DNA from 2 places in the Candidatus Sodalis pierantonii str. SOPE genome. Region 2 is predicted to be linked to the other one. Evidence: riboswitches for the same ligand, from Rfam matches in the RefSeq annotation. Region 2 holds a riboswitch; the other holds the start of a gene.

Region 1 (7,694 bases), 1.7 Mb from region 2:
GTGTTGATTGGTAAGATTTCATCGCCGTAGGCCTCCATCGCGCCCGGGTACAGTGGGCGCTGGGCTATTTTATTATTGATGCCTGCGCCTTGACGGGACGCAGGCCGTAGCGGCTAACTCATAAGCTGATCAAATGCCTGTTTAATTTCACGTTTTAACGCCTCGCTGACGGGCTGCATGGGCGGACGCGGCTGGAACAGCGGCACCCCCTGCAACGACTGAATATACTTCACGCAGGCCGGCAGATTATCGTGGGGTAAGGTGTTCCACAGTTTGGCCAGGCGGAAATGTAAATCCCGCGCCGTTCGGTGATCGTTTTGCTCCACGGCGGTGAACATTTTGTGCACCACCGACGGCACCGCGCTGGTCAACGCCGAAATGGCGCCCTGACAGCCCAGGGCAAAACCGGGATACAACAGCGCATCCACGCCGCTGACGATAATTTTGTCCGGACAGCTGAGCAACAAATCGGATACGGCTTTCAGGTCGCCGGAGCTTTGCTTCATCCCCACCACCCCCGGCACTTCTTCCATAATGCGGCTCATCAGCTCCAGGCTGAGATAATTCCAGGGAATGACGTTATAAATCAGAATCGGAATGCCGGTGGCGTCATAAATCTCGCGGAAATGGCGCACGGTGGCGTCCGCGTCGGGCTTGAACAAGTAGTGAACCGGCGTCACCTGGAGCGCATCAAGCTTCAGCCTTTCAAGCAACTTCACCCGCGCGATCGCCTGCCGCGTGCTGTTGACGATAAGTCCCGCCACAAACGGCACGCGCCCCTGGTTGGTATCATACGCCTCGGCCATCGCCTGTTTGAATTCCTCGTCCGAGAGGGTGTGGCCTTCGCCGGTACTGCCGCCGACCACGATCGCGCTGGCGCTGGCGCTAGAGAGTCAGCCGGTGCCGGAGGATCCACGCGCCCTGATGCGCGCCACGCTTGAAGAGACGCTGGCGGCATTTCAGCAACGGCCCAACCGCATCGGCCGCGCGCGCATGTTCGCGGAACGCTCTATCGGTCTGGACGATCCCGGCCAGGTGGCGCTGTTGCGAATGGTGGAAGCTTTGTAATCACGTGACTTTATCGGGAGGATACTAATGGAACTGACGGGTAATCTGATTTTGGGGAATCGCTGCACCCGGGGCGGCGGCAACGGATTCTATGCCGATGAGCCTAGCCAGGACTGTCCCCTGGCGCCCGAGTTTTTTGCCGCCGATGCCGCGAATGTCGACCTCGCCTGCCAACTGGCCGAGCAGGCCTTTGACGCCTACCGCGCGCTGCCGTTGTCGACCCGCGCCGACTTTTTAACGCGCATCGGCGAAAACATCGTGGCGCTGGGGGATAGCCTTATCATCCGCGCCGTACAGGAGACCGGCCTGCCTCGCGGCCGCATTGAAGGGGAACGCGCCCGCACCGTCGGCCAGCTGGCGATGTTTGCCGCGGTGGTGCGCCGGGGGGGGGGGGAATTTTTGCAGGCCATCGTCGAGGAAGCTCTGCCGGAGCGTAAGCCGCTGCCGCGTCCCGACCTACGCCAGTGCCACATCCCGCTCGGCCCGGTGGCGGTGTTCGGCGCCAGCAATTTCCCGCTGGCGTTTTCCGTGGCCGGCGGCGATAGCGCCTCGGCGCTGGCGGCCGGGTGCCCCATCGTGGTAAAAGCCCACCCGTCCCACCCCGGCACCAGCGAACTCGTCGGACGTGCCATACAACAAGCGGCACAGCAGCTCGCACTACCGGAAGGGGTTTTCTCCCTGTTGCACGGCGGCGGCCATGAGGTGGGGGAGCGGCTGGTCACGCATCCGCTTATTCCAGGCCGTGGGATTTACCGGCGCGCGCGCGGCCTGGCACTGCTGGCGCTGGCGCTGCGGCGAACGGTGCCTGTGCCCTTTTACGCCGAGATGAGCAGCATTAATCCGCAGATCCTGCTGCCCACGGCGCTGGCGAACCGATCAACGGAGCTGGCCGCCCGCTTTGTGGACTCGCTGACCCTGAGCGTCGGCCAATTTTGCACCAGTCCTGGGCTGGTCCTGGCGCTGAAAGGCAAAGCGCTGACGCAATTCTGCCAGCATCTGACTGCAACACTTGCCAAGGCCCCCGCAGCCACCATGTTAAGCCGCGGGATTTGGCAGGCCTGGCGGGATAAAGCCGCAGGGCTCGCCGCCGTCGACGGCGTGAGCCTGCTGGCCCAGGGGCAACCGGTGCAAAGCGCCAATCAGGGGCAGGCGTCGGTGCTCTACACCGACGGGGCGCACTTTCTTGCCGAGCCTCGGTTGAGCGAAGAAGTGTTCGGCCCCACGTCGCTGGTGGTGGGCTTTGACGATGACGCGCAATTACAGCAGGCGATCCGCGCGCTGGAGGGGCAATTGACCTTGACGCTGCATTTGGACGAGGCCGACCATCCGCTCGCCCAGACGCTGCTGCCAACGCTTGAGCGTCGCGCCGGCCGCCTATTGGTCAATGGTTTTCCCACCGGGGTAGACGTTGGCTATGCCATGGTTCACGGCGGTCCGTTTCCGGCCACCAGCGACGCGCGCTCGGCGTCGTTCAGGCGTATGCCGGCGCCTTGCAGGGCGCGACGCCTGATGCCTTTTGGTATAGGGAAGGTTAAGCGATGCAAAAATCCCACTATTCGAGATATACTCGACATTATCGAAGGCGTTGGCGCAAAGCGGCCCATGCCGTGACCGCCCGCGCACGGGGCGGCGCCGGGGTCGTCGGTGTCAAGGTTAAGGGCGGCGTGAGGCCGTCCGGATTGTCTGGCGGGTCATTGATGGGGTGGGTATGAACAACAGCGCCAATAGTGAAACAACCAATCAGGCGTCAATCAAAAGCCTGACCAAGGTGCTGCAAATATTGGAATGCTTCTCTCAGCGGGATGCGAACCTGACGCAGGCCGAAATCGCCGGACGCACGGGGCTGCCGCGCGCCACCACCCATCGTCTGGTCTCCTCCCTACGCGACATCGGCCTGTTGGAGCAAAACGGTAAACGCGACACCTATAAGCTGGGCATGAAATTATTCCAGTTGGGCAGTCTGGTGCTGCATAATCTCGACCTCGATAGTCACGCGCGGCCATACGCCACCCAGTTGCAGCTGATTACCGATGAAAACACCCATCTATGTATATTTGACGGCGCACAAATGGTCTATGTTGAGCGCCAGGCGATGAACAGCAGCGGCAACACCATGATAACCCGTATCGAAGCGGCGCTGGTGCATTGCACCAGCGTGGGCAAAGCGTTCCTTGCCTGGCAACTCCCCCCCACGCTTATCAATAAAATCATCAGCGACACGCTGATTGAGCGCACGCCGCACACCTTGACCGACGGCGATGCCCTGCTTGCAGAGCTGCGGCTTACCCGCGAGCGGGGCTATTCTTTTGATCTGCAAGAAAATGAGCTGAGCGTTCACTGCGTCGGCGCCCCCGTGCGCGGCACCAATGGCTAGGTTTTCGCCGCGGTCAGCGTATCCGGGCCTGCGGATCGCCTTCCTCTGCCTAGACTGGAGGGGCTGGCCGGCCTGGTAATGGAAACTGCCCATAAAATCTCACTGGAACTCGGCTGGACGCCGGGCAGGCTCCAGAGCGCACCGTCGGCCACTGCGCCGCTCGACGCGCTGTCATCGCATCCTGACTAATACGCCTCTCTTGTTCTCCCTTTTGCCGCGACCGACGGTCCACGGGTAGGCCTCCGCGGCCCGCGCGCGTCGTGGTCCGCGCAGCCGTCCGATGCGCCGGTAAGGATTGAAATAAAAAAACGAATCCCGTATAACTAGCGTATCCGAGGGGTGTCTTGTCTGGACTGAGATGGCTATCGCCGAACCCTTTGAACCTGATCTGGGTCATGCCAGCGAAGGGACGGTCGGTAATAGCTTGTTGCCTATTCACCTTAGCGTACCCGGATCTCCGCACCCTGATTGGAGGTCTCATGCATTTTCCCCCTGTCCGTGACATCGTCCGCCGTTATTCGCTCTGGCTGCCGCTGGCCGCTGTCGCTTTGCGCGCATGCTCGCTCTCCGCCCCCCGGCACGCAATGACATGCCCTGCCTACTCCCCCTGTCCTAAGGTCTCCTGCAAGGGTGCACTTATCGCCCTGCCGGGCCGCGGCTGTCTTTCATAAAGGAATGCTCGCCATGAATCGAACCGCTTTCGAGCACGGTCTGTACGGACGCTTAAAACAAGAAGCAGGCCATCACTGGCAGGCTTATATTCATCACGATTTTGTCCGCCAACTGGCGGCGGGTACGCTGCCGGACGGCGCTTTTCGCTGCTATCTTGTGCAAGACTATCTCTTTCTTATTCATTTCGTCCGGGCTTATGCCCTGTTGGCCTACAAATTGCGCACGCTGCCGGAGATCCGCGCCGCGGTAGTTTCCCTGGAGGCTATCGTGAAAGAATTGCCGATGCATGTGGCCTATTGCGCGCAATGGGGGCTGCGCGAGGAGGAGATGGCAAAAGAGCCCGAAGCCAACGAGACGTTGACCTATACCCGCTATGTGCTGGATATCGGCCAGTCCGGCGATGTCCTTGACTTGCTGGTCGCGTTGATTCCCTGCGTCGCGGGCTATGCCGAAATCGGCCAGCGCCTACGGGATGATCCCGCCACGGTTCTGGCGAGCAATCCCTATGCTGAATGGATCCAGAATTACTCTGACGGCGACTACCTGAGCGGCGCGCGGGCCGCCATCGATCAATTAGAGCGCGTAGGCCAGGCGCGCGGCGCCGAACAGCGTTTTGACGCTCTGTCCGCCATTTTCACCACCGCCACCCGGCTGGAAAGCGCTTTCTGGCAAATGGGGTTGACGCCCCACCCCACGGTAATAGCCGTATGATCGCTGCCGTGACGCCCGCGCCCCCTGCAGCAATCGGGATTGTGGTGCGTGACCTGACGCTGCGCCTGAATAATCGGGTCCTGTTCGACAAACTGAATTTTACCCTCGACGGCGGCCAATGCGCTGCGGTGCTGGGCGCGAGCGGCGTGGGTAAAACCAGCCTGCTGAAGATCATCGCCGGTCTGACGCCGGCGGACGCCGGTACCGTCAGCGGCAGCGATGGCCTGCCCCTTGCCGGTCGGATTGCCTATATGGGGCAAAAGGACCTGCTCTATCCGTGGTTGACGGTGAAACAAAATATTACCCTCGGCGCGCGTTTGCGCAGAGAGAAAGCCGAGAGCGACTGGGCCGACTACTTACTTGCCGAGGTCGGCCTGGACGGCGTCGGCGCGAGCCTGCCCGCCGCGCTTTCCGGCGGTATGCGGCAGCGCGCCGCCCTGGCCCGAACGCTCTACGAACGTCAGCCCGTGGTACTGATGGACGAGCCGTTCTCTGCCCTCGACATCCTGACCCGCGCCAAGATCCAGGCGCTGTCGGCACGGTTGCTTAGCGCGCATACCGTGATGCTTATCACCCACGATCCCCTCGAGGCGTGCCGCCTGAGCCATCGGCTGTGGGTCCTCGCCGGGCAACCCGCGCGGTTTCTCACCGGCCTGGACCTCGCCGGCGAGTCGCCGCGGGCGCCGGATGATCCCGCCGTGCAGCAAAGCCAGGGCGCGCTGTTGCGCCAACTACTGGGGAGCGCGGAATGATAGCGGCGATTAATGCGCCGGGCGCGCGCTGGCGGCAAGGCCTGACGGTGGCCGCCGGTCTGCTGTTGCTATGGTGGCTGATTACCCTGACGGGCATCCCCGCATTCCTCCTGCCCTCGCCGACGGCCGTGGCCACTGCCCTGTGGCGCGGCCGCCTTCTACTGGCGCATCACGGTGCTATCACCGCGCTGGAAATTATGGGCGGCCTACTGATCGGGGTGGTTTTGGGCGGGCTGCTGGCGCTGGGGATGGTTCATTTCCCCCGATTGCAGCGTTGGTTAATGCCAGTGGTGCTCACCAGCCAGGCGATACCGGTTTTCGCGCTGGCGCCGCTGCTGGTGCTGTGGTTCGGCTACGGCATGAGCGCCAAAGTGGCGATGGCGGTGCTTATCATCTTTTTCCCGATCGTGTCGGCCTTTTTCGACGGGCTGCGCCGGGTAGATAACGACTATCTGGATTTGGCGCGCACCCTGCGCGCGTCGTCCTATGCGCAACTGCGCCATGTCAGATTGATGGCCGCGCTGCCGGCATTCGGTTCCGGGTTGCGCATGGCGGCCGCCGTCGCCCCTATCGGCGCCATTATCGGTGAGTGGGTCGGCTCGGCCGAAGGACTGGGGTATGTAATGCTTAACGCCAATGCGCGCATGCAAGCCGATATGTGTTTCGCCGCCCTGCTGATTCTGGTGGTAATGACGCTGTTGTTATGGACGGTAGTGGATGCGCTGATTCGGCGCCTTATTTTCTGGATGCCGGAAAACGGCGCCTGATGCGTTTTTTTAATGGGTAACGACAATGATAAAACAGAGTATTGCCGCTCTTCTCCTCGCCGCCGCCGGCTATGCCGGCGCCGCGGATAAGATTACGCTGGTGCTGGATTGGCATATTAATCCCGATCACGCACCGATTATCGTGGCTCAGCAGATAGGCGCCTTCCGGGCGGCGGATTTGGACGTTACGCTGGTGCCGCCGTCGGATCCGTCACTGCCGCCGCGGCTGGTGGCCGCCAAGCAAGCGGATCTGGCCATTACCTATCAGCCACAGCTGCATTTTTTTGCCGATCAGGGGCTGCCGTTGGTGCGCGTCGGGACGCTTATCGACACCCCGCTTAACACGGTGATGACGCTGGATAAAAACATCCGTACCCTGGCCGATTTGAAAAGCAAAAAAATCGGTTTTTCCGTCAGCGGTCTGGAGGAGGCAACGCTCGATACCATGTTGCGCCATGATCACTTGACCCTGCAAGATACCCAGATGGTCAACGTCAACTTTCAACTGACCAGCGCGCTGATGGCGGGCCAGGTGGATGCGGTTATCGGCGGTTATCGCAATATCGAAGCGTTGGAACTCCAGCAGCAGGGCAAACAACCGGTAGTGTTTGACGTGGAAGACTACGGCGTGCCGGCGTATGACGAATTGATCATCGTTGCCAATAAGGCGGCATTGGCGGAACCCAAGATCAGGCGCTTTTTGGCGGCCCTGAAGCAGGGCACCGACTATTTGCTGGCTCACCCTGATGAAAGCTGGCGGACGTTCGCCCGCGCCTATCCTGATCTGGATACGGCGCTCTACCGGCGCGCCTGGCAGGCAACGCTACCGCTGTTCGCCAAAGATCCGGCGCGGCTGGACATACCGCGCTACCAGGCGTATCAGCAATTCCTCGACGACAATCATCTGATTACCCACCCCCGCCCGGTCTCGACCTATGCCGTGGAGCTGCGTTAAGCGCCGAGCCAGTATAAAGCGCGCCGCCCGCAATAGCCCTATGATGCCTGCGCCATCAGGGTTGCCACCGCGCCGCACACCGCCAGCAGGGTAAAACGTGAAGATAGCCCGCGCTGCCGCCATTCTGCCCCAGCACAATCATCACCAACCCCGCCGCCACGGCCGCACTGACGGCGGGAACGGCCGCCATCAGCCACGCCGTCCCCGCATCGCGCCGTCCGGCAATACCCTGCACCGGCGTTGTCAACATCAGGCCCAGCCCCACGCCAATCAGCGCCAGCGACGACAACAGGACCATCCCCAGCGCGGGAGAATCAACGCTCGCCAACAGCATGCCGGTCCCCGCGACGCTGCACAGGGAGCCGCCGTAGGTCGGTCCCGCCGGCGCGATTCGC
Region 2 (7,694 bases):
TGATCATTGACTTCGACTGCACGCAGGCGACGGAAAGTCTGCCCCAATGGGCGGCGGAACAGGGGCATCTCGTTACCGATTACCAGCAGGTGGGAGCCGCACAGTGGAGCATCACGCTTACAAAAGCCTGAGGCGGCGCCCGGGGAATAGCGCAGACGGCGAATCGCCAAAGCCCTTGATGGCGGCACTGGCCCCCATCAAGGGCGCGTGGATGCGGCGTTTCGACGCGATGAAGCCGGCGGCTGGCGGTGATGCATCAGATAGTATTCGCCGTTCTCCGCCAAACCGGTGGTAATGACGCGCCAGCCGTTATGCAGATAGAAGCGCAGCGCGCGTTGATTGAGCATGAGGCACTTCAGCGCCATCGTGCCCCGGCATAAAGGATAGCAGGCGTCCAGCAGGGCGGTCCCCACCTTTTGCCGTTGCCACTGGGGAGCAATAAACAGGTTATGCAAAAAACGGTCTTGCACCGTGAGCGAAGCAAAGCCGGCGATATCCTGGTCGATTTCCGCCACCAGGATCTTTTCCCCAAGCGTTACCGCGTCAAAATCCTCCAACTTCCAGTGGCGGTCGTCCAGCCACAGCCAGTTCGCTTTGCGTGAGGCGAGAAACAGCGTGCGCAAAAAGGGGCGGTCCGCTTCCTGATAATTTCTGACGGTAATGTCGCCGCTGTTCCTGTTCATTGCATGTCCTGCTGGCCGGGGAACCCAAAAGATGAGCGAGAGTTAATTATGGTACATGTTATTTAATGTTCAGGCTAATCAAAGTAACCGCAACGGATTGATTTGTTCGGCCCGATACTGTGACGGATAATTATAAACACCTCTGTTAGTGGTTGCTTCCATTGTGGGCTTCTTATACTATCCAACAATCATAAAGTAAAATAGCTGCACCGCCGGATTTCCATCATCGGTGTGATTATTCCGTTCATTCAAATAAATATAACAGGTAGAGATAATGGGTGACCCAAGCGATAAGGATTATATGCTATTCATCAACCAGATGAAGAAAAATATTAAACTTTATCTTTCACATATATTTAACGATTCCGATGTTTTCACTTTCGCCTACTTCATGATGAATAAGGGCGAAGGACACCCTGCCTATATGATATCCGATTACCCGGCGGGTTGGCTGAATCAATATCGTAATTATGGTTTTCAAAAAATTGACCCGGTACTGCTGATCGCCTGCCGTAAGTTTACGCCTTTTAGCTGGCAAAATAATCCCAATCTGCCGGACCAAAACTTTTATAAGATGTCTAGCGATTACGCCCTTGACAATGGTTATACCTTCACGCTGCATGATCCTGACAACAATCTGGCGACGCTAACAATAATTCAGATGAAGCAAGGTGCTGATTTTTATGATGTCATAGAGCGTGAAAAAGATAAATTCCAGATGTTGCTCATCACCACCCATGAAAAAGTCATCCGCTTTTTCGACGCGCGTAAGGAACAGGTGACCGAGGGGACTGAACAAGAACCCTGCCGGCTATCGCCGCGAAAAAAAGAGGTGTTGTTCTGGGCAAGCGTGGGTAAAACCTATAATAAAATCTCCACTATCCTGTCTATCAGCGAGGGGACTGTTAAATTTCATATTCGCAATATCAATAAACTTGGTGTGGCGAACGCAAAACACGCTATCACGCGCGCAATGGAACTGAAACTGTTAAGTTAGTCGTCTAGAAGATTTCCTTCTCAATCCAACGATACCATTGAGACCCTACTAATTAATCCATTTTTTTTATTTAATCTGTATAACCTATTTTGCTGTGGAGGATGTCGATTCCATTCCTTTAGTTCCCACAATATTTGTGTACTTTGTTCTCCCGGCGCTTGGACGTCATTAAAAGATCCGGGCTAATAACCCCCCGTCGGGTAAACCTGGAAAATAAAGAGGTAAAATAACGCGCCGTGCTGGCCCGGGGCATCGCTGTCGGGCACGCGCCCCGGCGGCGCGGCAAAAGTGAAACGCGTTATCGGGACCGAAAGCGCGATGGTTCCGTTGGTTGACGCGTTTGTCAGACGCTAGAGCGTAAATGGATTGTGTTCCGCCTGGCCATTGGGCTATCATGCCCGAAGGAAGACATCGCCGTTTATCCCTAAAAATGCTATTTTATCAATGACTCGGGGTGCCTCGACCGCCAGGTTAAGGCTGAGAAATACCCGTATTACCTGAACTGGATCATGCCAGCGTAGGGAAGTCACGGTCCCCATTCACCCGCGGAACCGCCTTCTTGATCGCCGGTGGGAGTAATGAGAACCATGCAACCCTCCGAATTACCGGGCGCAATTGCCGCCCAGACCCTGCTGCAACTGCGCCAGCAGGCGCCGCTGGTGCACTGCCTCACCAATGATGTGGTGCAAACCATTACCGCCAACATGCTGCTGGCTTTGGGCGCTTCCCCCGCTATGGTGCTGGAGCCGGAAGAGGCCGCGCAATTCAGCGCCATCGCAGATGCCTTATTGATTAATATCGGCACGCTATGCCAGCAGCGCGCCGAGGCCATGCTAGCGGCGATCGCCGCCGCCAGGACGGCGGATACGCCTTGGGTTCTGGATCCCGTCGGCGTCGGCGCGCTGGATTACCGCAGTCATTTCGCCCGGCGTCTGTTGACCCTGCAACCGGCGGCGGTGCGCGGTAACGCCTCGGAAATTTTAGCGCTGGCCGGCATTGTTCCTGCCGGCCGCGGCGTTGACAGCGGCGATGATTCCCTGCAAGCTCTGCCCGCCGCACGGGCGCTGGCCAAGGATTGCGGCGCGGTGGTAGCGGTAACCGGCGCGGTAGACGTGATTACTGACGGTATTCGCGTCTGGCAGGTCGATGACGGCCATCCGTTAATGACGCGCGTGACCGGTACCGGTTGCGCATTGTCGGCGGTGGTGGCCGCCTGCACGGCCTTGCCGGGCGAGCGGCTGGACAATGTCGCTGGCGCCTGCCGGCTGATGGCTCGCGCCGGCCGTCTGACCGCCGCCTGGGCGGCGGGGCCTGGCAGCTTTTCCAGCGGCATGCTCGATGAGTTGTATCGTCTGTGCGCGGAGGATGTGCAATGAGTCGAATTTACTATGCGCTGTCCATCGCCGGCACCGATCCCAGCGGCGGGGCCGGCATCCAGGCCGATTTGAAAACCTTTTCAGCGCTCGGCGCCTATGGCACTACGGTTGTGACCTCGCTGGTGGCGCAAAACACGCGCGGCGTACAGTCGGTCTATCCCATTGATGCGGCGTTTGTGGTGGCCCAGATGGAGTCGGTGCTGAGCGACGCGCGTATCGATAGCGCCAAAATCGGTATGCTCGGACAAGCATCGGTTATCCGCGCGGTGGCGGCCAAGCTACAAAAATACCCCATTCCCTGGCTGGTACTCGATACGGTCATGGTTGCGAAAAGCGGCGATGCGCTGTTGGATGAGGATGCGGTCACCAGCCTGCGGGATATTTTGTTGCCGTTAGCGTCAATTATTACCCCCAATCTTCCCGAGGCGGCGGTCCTGCTCGGCTGTGCGCCGGCGGTGGATGAGCATCAAATGCGTCTGCAGGGCCGCGCGCTTCTGACGTTGGGGTGTCAGGCGGTGGTGATGAAAGGCGGCCATTTGGCCGGCGGCGCAAGCCCGGACTGGCTGATCAGCCCGGAGTATGAGCTTCGCTTCGACAGCGCGCGGGTCGCCACACGCCACACCCACGGCACCGGCTGCACGCTGTCAGCCGCGCTGGCCGCGCTGCGCCCGCGTTATGATGATTGGCCGCAAACCCTGCGGGCGGCCAAAGCGTGGCTGCAGCAGGCGTTGCTGCATGCCGATGATTTACGCGTGGGGCAAGGTATCGGACCGGTCCATCATTTCCATGAGTGGTGGTGATACCCCTTCAAGAATGCCGGCGGCGTAGGTGAGCAGGTCATGCTCCAGCTGCAAATGCCGCGCATCGAAAGCGTTAAGCATGAAACTGGTCTCGGCGCGCTGCGGTCGGATCAGCAATGCGGGACGCGGCTGTGCCTGAGCGTTTGCTTCTGCCTGAGCGGTACTTGCTGGTTCCGGTCACATCCGATCACTGATTCCGATTTCACCCGATCACTAATTCTGATTTCATCCGATCACTGATTCCGGTCGCCCGATCAGCGATTCCGATTCTGTCCGATCGCTCATCTTCTGTTCCGCCATACTCTGGAGACTTTTAGCTTCCGGGGGCATGGCATGGCACGTAAAAAGAAGAAAGCGAGAACGGAAATGTGCATCTATATTAATGTCTTACGTATGAAATTCGAGCAGCGTCGCTCGAATCGCACTATCGCAGCAGCGCTCGGCATAGGCTGTACTACCGTGCACGATATCCTCGGCCGATTCACGGTAGCTAACCTGGCCTGGCCATTGCCGGCGGAACTGTCCCCCGTCGACCTCGACCGCCTGCTCTATCCCGGCAAATCCGGAAAAGTTATCAATACCTTACCCAGCTGGCTTGATATCGATACCGAGTTAAGCCGCAAGGGCATGACCAAGCAGCTGCCCTGGATGGAATATCAGTCCGCCGTGGGCGGTGATGCCCTCGGGTACTCACAGTTTTGTGCACTGTTCCGTGACTGGAAAAAGAAGCAGCGGCGTTCCATGCGCATGGAGCACAAGGCTGGCGAAAAGCTCTTCATCGACTTCTGTGGCTCCACCGTACCTATCGTCAACCCTGCGACCGGTAGCGTACGCCAGGTCGCTATCTTCGTCGCTGCCATGGGCGTGTCAGGCTATGCGTATATCGAAGCCTGCGAAGGCCAGGACATGGCATCGTGGCTCAACGCCAATAGCCGCTGCCTGCACTTCATGGGTGGGGTTCCGGAGCTGATGATACCTGATAATCTGCGCAGCGCTGTCAGCACCCCTGACCGCTATGAGCCGGTCATAAACCAGAGCTACCAGGCGCTGGCAAATCACTATGAGACAGTGGTGCTACCGGCGCGCCCGAGAAAACCGAAAGACAAGGCGAAGGCAGAATCAACTGTGCAGCTGGTAGAACGCTGGGTTTTGGCCCGGTTGCGTAAACGTAGGTTCTACTCGCTGGCCGAACTCAACCAGGTGATACGAGAACTCAATCATGAGTTGAATCTGCGCCCGATGCGTCATTACGGTGGACAAAGTCGCCTTGAACGCTTCGAGCAGCTGGACAAACCGGCTCTTGGGCCTCTACCGCCCACACAATGGGAATACAGTGAGTATCTCGTTGCCCGAGTGGGACCTGATTACCACATAGACTACGGCAAAAACTGGTACTCGGTGCCGCATCCGCTGGTTGGCGAGCACGTTGACGTCATCGCCACCCAACGGCTGGTGCAAATCCACCATAAGGGCGTCTGCGTGGCTACGCACCCTCGCAGCGATAACGCCTATAGGCACACGACTCAGGCGGCGCACATGCCGGCTAACCATAAGGGGCAGAGTCAGTGGACGCCGGAAAGGCTGTGCAGTTGGGCGCTGTCGGTGGGTGTGTGCACACTGAAAGTGGTCGAGTCCATCCAAAAGAGCAAAGCCCATCCGGAGCAGGCTTACCGCTCCGTGCTGGGGCTACTCAATCTGCAACGGCGCTATGAGACGACGCGACTGGAGAAGGCCTGCGCGCTGGCGTTGGAGAAAGGGTGCATTAACCGCTCTTTCATAGCCAACGTATTGAAACACGGTCGTGAAAGTGAGGTCACCCAGGACGGAGCCGGCGTATCAATGCTGGTTCACGAAAACCTCCGAGGTCCGGACAGTTATCACTAAGGAGAATAAATATGGATACACTGTTAATGGCTCTGCGAGAGCTGAAGTTGTCGGCAATGGTCCAGGCGTTGGAGACGCAACGCGAACTCCCGGGGAGTTATGGGGAGCTGGGGTTCGAGGAGCGGTTGTCGCTGATGGTAGAAGCGGAAAATTTGCATAGAAAAAACAACCACATATGCCGTCTGCGACGGCAATCGCAAATGCGCTTGCAGGCAAAACCGGAAGATATCCGCTATATCCCTAGCCGAGGAGTGACACCGGAACAGATGCGAGATCTGCTAGGGGGACAATATCTGAAATATCAGAAAAGCATACTCATCACGGGGCCGACAGGTACGGGCAAAACCTGGCTCAGTTGTGCGCTTGGTGAGCAGGCATGCCGGCAGCAATATAGCGTGCGTTACTGGCGAGTGGGTCGGTTGCTGGCCCATCTTCACCAGTGTCAGGTAGACGGGACCTATCTAAAACAGCTTAAGCAGTTAGAAAAAATAGAGTTACTGATCTTGGACGACGTGGGCCTAGAATCAATAAGTCCGATGCAGGCAACGATGCTGTTGGAGGTGATGGAAGATCGCTACGACAAAAGCAGCAGCATCCTGATCAGTCAACTGCCGGTGAAAAAATGGTATGGACTGATAGAAAACCCCACGACAGCTGACGCGTTACTCGATCGGTTAGTACACCCCAGCTATAGACTGGAACTTAAAGGCGAATCACTACGCAAAGAGCAAGGAGTAGCCAGCACAGGAAAAATAGACTAAACCCGAGTCAGAAGATGAGCGAACACGTGATCGAATATCACTGGAATGGGTGATCGGAAAATATCAGAATAACTGATCGGATGTCGCCGGAACAGCTGATCGGATACGTCGGAATCTGCAGTACTGGCGGCCAGGGTATAAATATAGCCCGGCGGGAGCCTGTTTAGAAATTTGTGTATTTGCCTGATTTTGATATGTTCAATCTAACATCAAAAACAGGTTAATTTATGGACGAAAAACAGTTGCAGGCTCTGGCTAACGAACTGGCCAAAAATCTCAAAACCCCTGAAGATCTCAGTCACTTCGATCGGCTGCTGAAAAAAATTAGCGTCGAAGCAGCTCTCAATGCCGAAATGACCCATCACCTCGGCTACGATAAAAATCAGCCTAAACCGGGGACCAACGCCCGCAACGGCTATTCCACAAAAACCGTTACCACTGGCGCTGCGTACTCCGCGCGATCGTGACGGTTCCTTTGAACCGCAACTGGTGAAGAAGAACCAGACCCGGATTACCGGGATGGATAACCAGATTTTATCGTTGTACGCCAAAGGGATGACCACCCGCGAGATCGCCGCCGCGTTCAAAGAGCTGTATGACGCCGATGTCTCGCCGGCGCTGGTCTCAAAGGTCACCGATGCGGTCATGGAGCAGGTTGTCGAATGGCAAAACCGGCCTCTGGATGCAGTCTATCCCATTGTTTATCTTGACTGTATCGTTCTAAAAGTCCGGCAAGACAGCCGCATCATCAACAAATCTGTGTTCCTGGCGCTGGGCATCAACATCGAAGGCCAGAAAGAGTTGCTAGGTATGTGGCTGGCCGAAAATGAAGGCGCAAAGTTCTGGCTGAACGTGCTGACAGAGCTGAAAAACCGCGGCCTGAACGATATCCTTATCGCCTGCGTAGACGGGCTGAAAGGTTTCCCTGACGCTATTAACGCGGTGTATCCGGAGGCGCGGCTCCAGCTATGTATCGTACATATGGTGCGCAACAGCCTGCGGTTCGTCTCCTGGAAGGACTACAAGGCCGTCACCCGCGACCTGAAAGCTATCTATCAGGCCCCTACGGAAGAAGCCGGCTTGCAAGGCGCTGGAAGCGTTCTCCAGTGCCTGGGACATCCGCTACCCGCAAATAAGTCGAAGCTGGCAGGCAAACTGGGCCAATCTGGCCACGTTCTTTGCCTACCCAACGG

The links. Region 2 has a riboswitch for thiamine pyrophosphate ahead of thiM (hydroxyethylthiazole kinase). Riboswitches for the same ligand answer to the same signal wherever they lie in the genome.
Region 1: it holds a riboswitch for thiamine pyrophosphate, as region 2 does, so the genes downstream of both, SOPEG_RS08305 (TenA family protein) here and thiM (hydroxyethylthiazole kinase) in region 2, are expected to answer to the same signal.

The regions. Positions count from the first base shown of each region.
Region 1 is NZ_CP006568.1:1,624,400-1,632,093, forward strand. It holds gene SOPEG_RS08285 (dihydrodipicolinate synthase family protein) at 114-866, opposite strand; gene SOPEG_RS27270 (dihydroxyacetone kinase family protein) at 925-1,068, shown strand; gene SOPEG_RS08295 (aldehyde dehydrogenase (NADP(+))) at 1,096-2,679, shown strand; gene SOPEG_RS08300 (IclR family transcriptional regulator) at 2,777-3,442, shown strand; TPP riboswitch at 3,768-3,869, shown strand; gene SOPEG_RS08305 (TenA family protein) at 4,127-4,825, shown strand; gene SOPEG_RS08310 (ABC transporter ATP-binding protein) at 4,822-5,577, shown strand; gene SOPEG_RS08315 (ABC transporter permease) at 5,574-6,344, shown strand; gene SOPEG_RS08320 (ABC transporter substrate-binding protein) at 6,370-7,299, shown strand; gene SOPEG_RS08325 (hypothetical protein) at 7,355-7,694, opposite strand, start outside.
Region 2 is NZ_CP006568.1:3,281,444-3,289,137, reverse strand. It holds gene tsuB (thiosulfate utilization sulfurtransferase TsuB/YeeD) at 1-131, shown strand, start outside; gene SOPEG_RS16545 (GNAT family N-acetyltransferase) at 198-683, opposite strand; gene SOPEG_RS16540 (helix-turn-helix transcriptional regulator) at 958-1,680, shown strand; TPP riboswitch at 2,121-2,221, shown strand; gene thiM (hydroxyethylthiazole kinase) at 2,268-3,056, shown strand; gene thiD (bifunctional hydroxymethylpyrimidine kinase/phosphomethylpyrimidine kinase) at 3,053-3,856, shown strand; gene istA (IS21-like element ISSoEn3 family transposase) at 4,190-5,740, shown strand; gene istB (IS21-like element ISSoEn3 family helper ATPase IstB) at 5,752-6,501, shown strand; partial or broken gene SOPEG_RS25125 (IS256-like element ISSoEn2 family transposase) at 6,729-7,694, shown strand, end outside.